3 regions of the Shewanella sp. AC34-MNA-CIBAN-0136 genome follow, and region 2 is predicted to be linked to each of the others. Evidence: predicted binding sites of a transcription regulator. Region 2 holds the regulator's gene; each other region holds the start of a gene.

Region 1 (3,174 bases), on a different contig from region 2:
GCTTTTCACCTACGACGCATATTGACTGTCTACTCGCTGCACTTTTATTCATTTAGCCTCCCTTTTTAGTGATAGGATAACTAAGAATAGACCAGTCGGCTAACTTTAGTTGCGAACAAACAAAAACATGTGCTTTTACCTATAAATTGTTCTACTAAATTAATTATTTAATGATCAATTTCCGTATCAACCCATCATCTATATACACAACCTAAACATGTTTACGACAAGACTTAAGCTCAGTAAGCGGGCCTTGAAACAAACAATTATCTATTAATACGACTGCGTTAAACCCAGCTTTCTCTACAGAGGTGTTCAACATAAAGGTAATTAACATCAGTCAGGTTTCTGATAAGAAAAAAGCCTACGCAAAGTAGAACGAATAAGACCGTCAATAGATAGGTAAGAAATTGCTTGAACCATTCTGAATGAAACAGCATTAATCACTATAGGTATTATTGGCTATCGACTCTTGTAATAACGGCATATTGTCATCACGTCCATCACGATAGCTATTGTCCATATGCTTATCTACCAACTGTTCACAACGCTTTTGGGCTTCATATTGCTTGAGGGGATCCACTTCTTTATCGGTTTGCGCTTGGCACAACACATTACCACAGCCGGATAGCAGTAACACAACACTAGCCAAAGCCAACCACGGCATGACATTTAACAGCGGTTTTATCACATGGTTTGTCACAGAAAAATGCATCCATAAGTTATACCAATCCTATTAAATATGTGATCTTTCAGCGGGAGTTCAAAGTACTGTAGGAAAGGCAGATGATTGAAGCGAATAGTGATTCTATTTTGAAAACATCTAACGCAGCATAAAGTACTTTGAAACCCGCCAGAATGGAGTCTCTCAGGTATTCCACTTCTGTGTTGCATCGATTTAAAAGGGAACAGCCATTTCTACATCAATGCGCCTTGAATTAAAAAACCTGAGAGACTCTGAACTGATCAGATATTTAATGAGATTGGTATTAAGTGCTACACATGCTTTTTAGGCATAAAAAAACCAGCCCAAAGGCTGGTTTGAGTATAACCGAATAGATTATCCTGTTACACGTAACTCATCGACTACATCTTTTACGTCATCGGTGTTTCTAGCGATGGCTAAGGCTAAATCACGTTCTGCATCACTCGACACTGTGCCTTTTAATGTCACTACGCCATTAGCGACATCGACGTTAATATCGGAACCTGACACGTCAGCAGAGAATAATAATCGGGTTTTCACTACAGTAGCAACTTTCGAATCTGTGAGTGAGTCACTTAAATCCTTGCTGTCTTCATCACTGTACTGCTTCATCACCGAAAGCTCATTGTTAACGTCTTTCACGCCATCTAAGCTTCTAATTAACTCTCCAGCAAGTGACTTATCAACACTGCTGTTAACTTTACCTGTTAGGGTCACGTTGCCATCATGCACGTCGGTATTAATATCAAATGAGTTCAGATTTGCATTTAACAAAAGTGTGGTTTCAGCTTTACCATCGATCCACGCATCTTTTGCATCATCTTGCCAATCTTGTGCTGCATTTGCACCGAATGCCATTGAACCTAACATAATGCTCATTACTACAGATAATGTGGTCTTGTTCATAAAGTTTTCCTCCGTTGTTAATCTCAAGGAATACAATGCGTGAACCATGCCAATTGTTATAAGTATCTGTTAATAATGAATTAACAAGTATTCATGGTTATTTTCATCTTACTGATAGATGACAATATCGGACTTTTTTACCGACGCTAGGTAAATTTTTCATCGTTGCGATGAGAATTAATGACTCTCAATTGCATTCGCGGAATAGCCTGCTCTAGCATTAAATGACCCCTCCAGAGAATGAACAGATGACTAATGCCGTACTATTATGCTGTCAGTCAGGTAAACACACGCTAGCCACAAATTAACATCCATTAAAACACGCTTTCTGTGTCGCCGATGGCTAAGTATGAGCAAAAGAGAGGTTTTTCATGGTGTCACAGCTCATTTGCAGCCAAGCAATACCTTCGGCAAGTTGGCTAGCAACACGCTGGTTTTTAGTTTTTCTAGCCGTTTGCTTTAAATGAGCCAAGACCTGTTGTTCGGTTTCAACCAATACCGCTATCGCTTGGGGTAACGGCTTATGCTGTATAACCTGCTCAGCCTTAGCATAGTGTCGATGTGAGGATTGTTGATGGTAAGTTTGACTGTCTATTGGCCTTGCTTGGCTTGAACGCACCACGCTAAACAATGGTGTTAAACGATCCAGCATGCATTTTCGAATGTCGGCCATGTGGATAAAAATTCGTTTGATGTTGTAATCGTCGGTCCCCAATGTGGCTTGGACATAAAATTGTTGTCCTTCCTGGCATAAATCAATAGCCTCATGCAATAGCCATACATCGGACTCAGCCTGTTCGTCTCGAGTAAATGATTTCAATGTAAATCCTCCTGCATTCGATAATTTTACTGGCACTTTGTTGGATGGGTTGTGTAACATATACGGGTACAGCACACCTTATTAAGCAAAAACTAAACCATGAACACCCCATGTACATGGGCAAAAATTAATTAACCTTCTAATAGTTAAAGTTATTATAATTTGTCCGGGTCTGAGTTAATTACCTAATTACACGGAATGATCACTGGTGATTGTCAACACGACATCACTGGTAAACATTAGACTTAACACCACAGGGAGTGAATCGGTATGCCACGTCCAACACTTTTTTATCATCTACACCGTCGTCAAGAAGGTGAAGCACGACTCCTTGCCTTACCGAGTTGCCAACACTTTAATAAGATTGCTAGTTCAGTTGACCAGCCCTGGTTAGACCAACTGCACAGTAACTCGATAGATGTTGCGATCATTGAATTATCGCAATTAAGCCAACTAGAATACGCAGAGTTAACTGACAGTGCGTTAATGTCTGATATTGAGTTCATCTTCTTAAGCGAAGGTAAACCGAATCCTAACTTAGATTACTTAATGTCAAAAAGCGCTGGTTATCATTTTCGTCAGCCTTACGATGCCGACGCAATCAACGACACCTTAGAAGACTTTGCCCAAGACTTGCAGTCACAATCGACAAAACAACAACAGCCATTTTCTAGTGAACTAGACCAATACGGTTTGTTGGTTGGTTCATCGCGGGCAATGCACAAGTTGTATCGTACTATTC
Region 2 (3,174 bases):
AATCATTACTGCCTTTAAGCTGGGCTAATAATGTGCCAATGAGTGGTAAAGGCAAATTATCAACACAATAATATCCTAGGTCTTCTAATACTCTCAGGGCAACGGATTTCCCTGAGCCTGAACGTCCCGATACTATAACTAGTTTCATGCAGTAATAACCTGATAAAGTTCTGTTGCGTCGTGAGTTTTACGAAGCTGTTTCAATATTTGCTTATCGCTTAACTTTTGGGCCATGCTCGATAACGTGCCTAAATGTTGTTGGCACTGGTCTGCAGGTACTAACAAAGCAAATAAAAGATCCACGGGTTGCTTATCGATTGCATCAAAGGCAATGGCTTCTTCACATTTAATAAATATCGCGATAGGGTGATCGATGGTCGTTAATCTACCATGAGGTATCGCAATGCCATTTCCTATACCTGTGCTACCCATTTTCTCTCTCGCTAACAGGCTTTCAAAAACCTCTTGCGAAGACAGGGTTGGGTACTGGGCAGCGACTAAATTGCTGATGAGTTCCAGTACTTTTTTCTTACTGCCCGGTGTGGCACAGGTAGTGCATTCCGGCTGCAGAATGGTACAAAGTTCCATCGTTAGTGTTTTGTATTCTTCTCTTTGTGTTTAATTACCTGACGGTCGAGTTTATCGATCAGGGCGTCTATTGCAGCATACATATCAGTACTTTCTGACATTGCAAAAATTTCTGCGCCATTAATGTTGATTTTGGCTTCTGCTTTTTGTTGTAATTTTTCTACATTGAGCACAACGTGTACATTATGGATCTGATCGAAGTGTCGTTCAAGCTTTGAAAATTTACTGTGGATGTATTCACGTAAAGATTCTGTTATTTCGACATGACGTCCAGTCAGACTTATTTGCATAAAAAATCCTCCATTGCCTAGTAGGTTATAAACTCTTACGTTGGTTTGAGGGCGGGATCATCATTGCTTCACGGTATTTTGCTATCGTACGACGAGCAACGTTTATGCCCTGTTCTGCCAGAAGCTGAGCCATTTTACTGTCACTCAGTGGTTTTTTCTGGTTTTCTGCGGCAACCAGCTTTTTGATAAAAGCACGAATGGCCGTTGATGAGCATTCCCCGCCATCGTCAGTACTGACATGGCTAGAGAAGAAGTATTTTAGTTCAAATAAACCTCGAGGGGTGTGCATATATTTTTGTGTGGTGACTCGTGAAATGGTCGATTCATGCATTTCTACAGCTTCAGCGATATCATTGAGCACCATAGGCTTCATGGCTTCTTCGCCATATTCAAAAAAGCCTTGCTGAAATTGCACAATGCAATTTGCCACTTTAAGTAAAGTATCATTACGGCTTTCAATACTTTTAATAAACCATTTAGCCTCTTGCAGATGGCCTCGAATAAATTGACTATCCGACGGGTTTTTACTGCCTCTAGCCATGGCTGCATATTGCTGATTAACACCAATTTTAGGCATGTTGTCTGGGTTTAACTCTACTACCCAACGGCCATTTTTCTTTAATACTGTGACATCGGGAATCACGTATTCATCATCCATGGGGGTAATTAATAAGCCCGGACGAGGATTGAGTGTCTGGATTAGAGTGATTGCGTCACGTAACTCATTTTCTTTTAGTTTTGTTTTTCGCATCAATAATCTGAAATCACGGCCAGCAATTAACTCTAAATAGCCTTTAATTAACAAACGGGCATTATCGATATGGGGTGTGTCGTTAGAGTATTGCGCTAATTGAATAAATAGGCATTCACTTAAATCACGTGCAGCAACACCCACAGGGTCAAAGTGTTGAACGCGTTTTAATACCGCTTCAACCTCATCGAGTTCCACATTTTCATCACCCATGGCTTCGAGAATATCTTCGGTACTTTGGGTTAGATAACCGCGTTCATCAATGGCATCAATAATGGCGGTGGCAATGGCGAGATCTGTGTCTGAAAATGGAGTGAGATTTTTTTGCCATTCTAAGTGTTCGTACAAACCTTCAGTAGTTTCACCTTGAAAGGGCATGTCGTCATCGCGCATGCTTGCACTGCCTGAACCTGACATAGGTGAGGCTGTGTATACTTCATCCCATGTGGTATCCATGGCTAAATCATCCATGGTTTCTTTGGTCATGGATTCTGCTATGTCGACGGTGGAAGTGTCTTTTTCGACATTAACAATACTGTTGTCACTAAAGTCTGTATCCGCTTGGTCGCGGTTTTCTTTTAAGGAGTCTTTTGCTTCAGAAAACTCATCTTCTATTTCAAGCAATGGATTTGAATCTAATGCTTGTTGGATTTCCTGCTGTAGCTCCAATGACGATAATTGCAGTAAGCGAATGGCTTGCTGCAATTGTGGGGTCATGGTTAAGTGTTGACCCATTTTAAGTTGGAGTGACGCTTTCATTTACCGCTTATCCCTAGATGATTTTCCATAAAAATGACAATCTCGAACTGTAATAGATTGCCATAAACATCAATGACATTTAACGTTGTTTAGGTATCGTTCAATGAAATGAGTTAGCTAGACTAAAAGGCCAGTAAAGTAACTATAGCTTGAATTGTTCACCTAAGTACACAGCTCGAACTTGTTGATTACTTAATATCTCATCTGGTGTGCCTTCGGCAATTAAATTACCCTGGCTAACGATATAGGCTCGCTCACAAACGTCTAGCGTTTCACGTACGTTATGGTCGGTAATTAATACCCCTAAACCGCGGTTTTTAAGTTGTTGGATGATTTTTTTAATGTCGATGACCGAAATAGGATCAACACCAGCAAAGGGCTCATCAAGCAAAATAAATTTTGGATTAGCAGCTAAAGCGCGCGCAATTTCAACACGACGACGTTCACCACCCGATAACGACATGCCTTGGCTGTCGCGTATGTGAGTAATGTGGAACTCTTCGAGTAGGTGCTCAAGCTGTTCAATACGTTGGTCTGTGCTGAGCTCTTTGCGAGTTTGCAGTACGGCCATTATGTTGTCGTAAACGGTGAGCTTGCGGAAAATACTGGCTTCTTGTGGTAAGTAACCTATACCTTTGCGGGCGCGCAAATGCATAGGATCGGCAGTAAGGTCGTCATCGTCAATCAATATTCGGCCTTTATCGCTTTTTACTAAGCCGACAACCATATAAAAGGTGGTGGTTTTGCCTGCACCATTGGGGCCTAAAAGACCGACAATTTGGCCGG
Region 3 (3,174 bases), on a different contig from region 2:
CGCGTATCGCCGAGTATTTTAGAGATTTAGGTTACGATGTATTATTGCTGATGGACAGTTTAACGCGTTACGCACAAGCACAACGAGAAGTCGCTCTTGCTGTCGGCGAGCCACCTGCCACCAAAGGCTATCCACCTTCAGTATTCGCTAAGTTACCGCGTCTGGTCGAGCGAGCGGGTAATGGCGGTGCCGGACAAGGTTCAATTACCGCTTTTTATACGGTATTAACCGAAGGTGACGACCAACAAGATCCTATTGCCGATGCTTCTCGAGCAATTTTAGATGGCCATATTGTATTATCTCGTCAGCTTGCTGATTCGGGCCATTATCCCGCTATTGATGTAGAAGCATCGATTAGCCGTGTCGCGCCAATGGTGATAAGTGAAGAACATTTAGAAGCGATGCGTAAAGTTAAACAGATGTATTCGCTGTATCAGCAAAATCGCGATCTGATTTCAATTGGGGCGTACTCACAAGGCAGCGATCCTAGGATTGATAATGCCATACGCTTACAACCTGCAATGAATGCCTTTTTGCGGCAGGGGTTTAAAGACCCGGTGACGTTTGAAGAAAGCCGAGTCATGTTGACTCAAATTGCCGCACAGTGTCAGGGATAATATCAATGACTCGAACTGACCCACTACTGACGGTATTGAAGTTAGCTACCGCAGCAGAAGACCAAGCGGCATTACAGCTTAAGTCTGCGCAATTTGAAAAACAAAAACGCCAGGGGCAGTTGGACGCGCTAAACAACTATCGTTTAGATTATATGAAGCAGATGGAAGGGCACACAGGGACTACATTACGTGCTAACCAATACCATCAATTTCATCAATTTATTCGCCAAGTCGATAGCGCGATTACCCAGCAAGTTGCCGCGGTTAAAGATGCTGAAAAACAAGTCGGTTATCGTCAAATTCATTGGCAAGAAAAACAACAAAAACGCAAAGCGGTAGAGATGCTATTAAGCCAAAAAGCAACTAAAGCGATGGTGATAGAAGCTAAGCGCGAACAAAAAATGTCGGATGAATTTGCTATGCAGCAATATTTTCGCCGAAATCTTAAATAACACTACCTGCCAAATGACTCTCTAGTCCTAATATCGTTTTACGGTTAACTTTTTTCATTACTCTTTTTGTTTATTTAATCCACCGAAAAATTAACCAGTTAATGAGTATTGGCATTTAAATTGCTTAATATCAATAATTGAAATGAAAATCGTCAGCGAAGCGACAGTGAATTCCTATTTATAAGGTTTTCATGATGACCTTATTGATATAGCGAAATAAACCGTTATATGACGCATAAGGTTTGAATACTGAGCAATTTTTTAGATGACAAATAACTTAACCTTGTTTGATTGAGTGGAGTAGATTATGCAGCAGATGAGCAATATCTTACTTGGCAGTAGCAGTAAATCTGCCGATGTGAGTAAGAAGGGGAATGTACAAGATGTTGAAAATACATCATTCTTATCTGCTTTCAATCAGGCGAGTGAATCCGATCTTGTTATACGGCGCAGTGGTAATACAGCGCAGGTGTCAATGGATGCTGAAGTAGACAAAACCAGTGTTGCCTTAGCAAACGAGTTGTCTACCGAAGAAAATGCTGATGCGGAATTGATTTTTGCTCAACTTAATATGGCAGATTCATTTAATAAACGTCATTCCTCTGGCGGAAATGAATTGCCGCATGTCGATAAATCCGACGTTTATTTTGACGCAGCAGTTTCCACAGAACCTAAAAGCAATACCGTAGATGTAGATCTTCTTGAGCTTGAAGCTGATGTTTCTTCTATTAAAGATGTTCTTTCTCAGCTTAGCCCAGAAGAACTCGACAACTTAATGGCATTTGCTGATTTATCAGCACAAGATTTACAAGCTCTAGATAATCAAGATTTAAGCAAATTACTTAGTGACTTCAATTTACAAGCACAGGTTATGACTAGCAGTGATGAATCGCCTGATAGTGTGCTTAATAGTGAAGAACAGAGCCAAATTGATAAATCAGTTGCCACAAGTGTAGCTGTTCAAGGCCAAGTTAGTGCGACAAACCAGAGTTTAGCAACCGCTAAAGTCGATAAAACTGTTGCTTCTGGCGTTAGCAGTTCTGCAGCGTTAACTGCAGCTACATCAGCGATGACAATTGACCCTGAGACCATTTTAGGTGACAAAACTCGTATTGATGGCAACATCCAATTAGACACTGATAATGCCAAAGTACTAGCAAAAGCTGATTTTTCGGTGGTCCTAGATTCCTTAGCGGCAAAACGCGCCTCCGGTGATCCTTCAACCGCTGTAAATCAAACTAGTTTTGGATTCGATACTCTGGCTGACATTGGTGACACTGACAGTAAGGCGTTACAAAATCAGAGTAGTTTTACCTCGGTCCATAAAAGTGATGTTCCACAATTTCAGCTATCGTTAAGACCACAGGGAGAGCCTGGTGCTCAGATGCAAGAGATGATCCAGCGTTTTTCTCCTGTAATGAAACAGCAGTTAATAACCATGGTCAGTAATGGTATTCAACAAGCTGAAATTCGTCTTGATCCACCAGAACTTGGACATTTAACGGTTAAAATTCAAATCCAGGGCGATCAAACTCAAGTACAGTTTCATGTAGCGCAGTCGCAAACCCGCGATATAGTTGAACAAGCTATGCCTCGATTACGCGATATGCTGGCTCAAGAAGGATTGCAACTGACAGACAGCCAAGTGTCCCAAGGTGATGGTGGTAGTGAACAACCGCATGAACAATCATCTAATCAAGGTGGGGGAGACAGTCAGTTGGATGAAATTTCAGCACAAGAGGTCAGCTTGATGACAAATCCATCAAGGAGTTTACATTCAGCTATAGATTATTATGCTTAAGCAGGTAACCTATAGCAATAATATGACTTTTCAATAAAAGCTGACTACTTAGCTAAGTTTCAATATTAATCACAATGTTGATTAGGAACCAGAATGCCTGAACAAGAATTAGAATTGAATGAAGCCGCTGAAGGCGGAAAAAAAAGCAAAAAATTAGTCATCTTTGGTGGCATTGGTTTAGTGTTGGCTTTGCTTATTGGGGGCGGCGTGTGGTTTTTTATGGGCTCTGATGAACCTGAAAATACTGACTCTCAGACAGAAACAGAGACATCTACAGATGCCAAACCTATGTCGATGGAAGAAG

The links. Region 2 encodes sigma-54, which starts transcription at its own class of promoters, with help from an activator protein. Its sites were predicted from a motif close to GTTGGCACGNNNNTNGNNT; they were not measured.
Region 1: AAEY94_RS07505 (BON domain-containing protein) is a predicted target of sigma-54. The motif match lies at 1,648-1,666, and genes of this name have one in related genera.
Region 3: AAEY94_RS01010 (flagellar hook-length control protein FliK) is a predicted target of sigma-54. The motif match lies at 1,177-1,195, and genes of this name have one in related genera.

The regions. Positions count from the first base shown of each region.
Region 1 covers NZ_JBEOPJ010000006.1:29,035-32,208, reverse strand. Annotated here, with positions in the region: gene AAEY94_RS07515 (TetR/AcrR family transcriptional regulator) at 1-52, opposite strand, end outside; gene AAEY94_RS07510 (hypothetical protein) at 440-703, opposite strand; gene AAEY94_RS07505 (BON domain-containing protein) at 1,061-1,612, opposite strand; gene AAEY94_RS07500 (glutamyl-tRNA reductase) at 1,956-2,432, opposite strand; gene AAEY94_RS07495 (sigma-54 interaction domain-containing protein) at 2,703-3,174, shown strand, end outside.
Region 2 covers NZ_JBEOPJ010000023.1:4,109-7,282, forward strand. Annotated here, with positions in the region: gene rapZ (RNase adapter RapZ) at 1-148, opposite strand, end outside; gene ptsN (PTS IIA-like nitrogen regulatory protein PtsN) at 145-588, opposite strand; gene hpf (ribosome hibernation promoting factor) at 591-878, opposite strand; gene AAEY94_RS18385 (RNA polymerase factor sigma-54) at 904-2,388, opposite strand; gene lptB (LPS export ABC transporter ATP-binding protein) at 2,531-3,174, opposite strand, start outside.
Region 3 covers NZ_JBEOPJ010000001.1:237,551-240,724, reverse strand. Annotated here, with positions in the region: gene fliI (flagellar protein export ATPase FliI) at 1-617, shown strand, start outside; gene fliJ (flagellar export protein FliJ) at 623-1,069, shown strand; gene AAEY94_RS01010 (flagellar hook-length control protein FliK) at 1,377-2,870, shown strand; gene fliL (flagellar basal body-associated protein FliL) at 2,964-3,174, shown strand, end outside.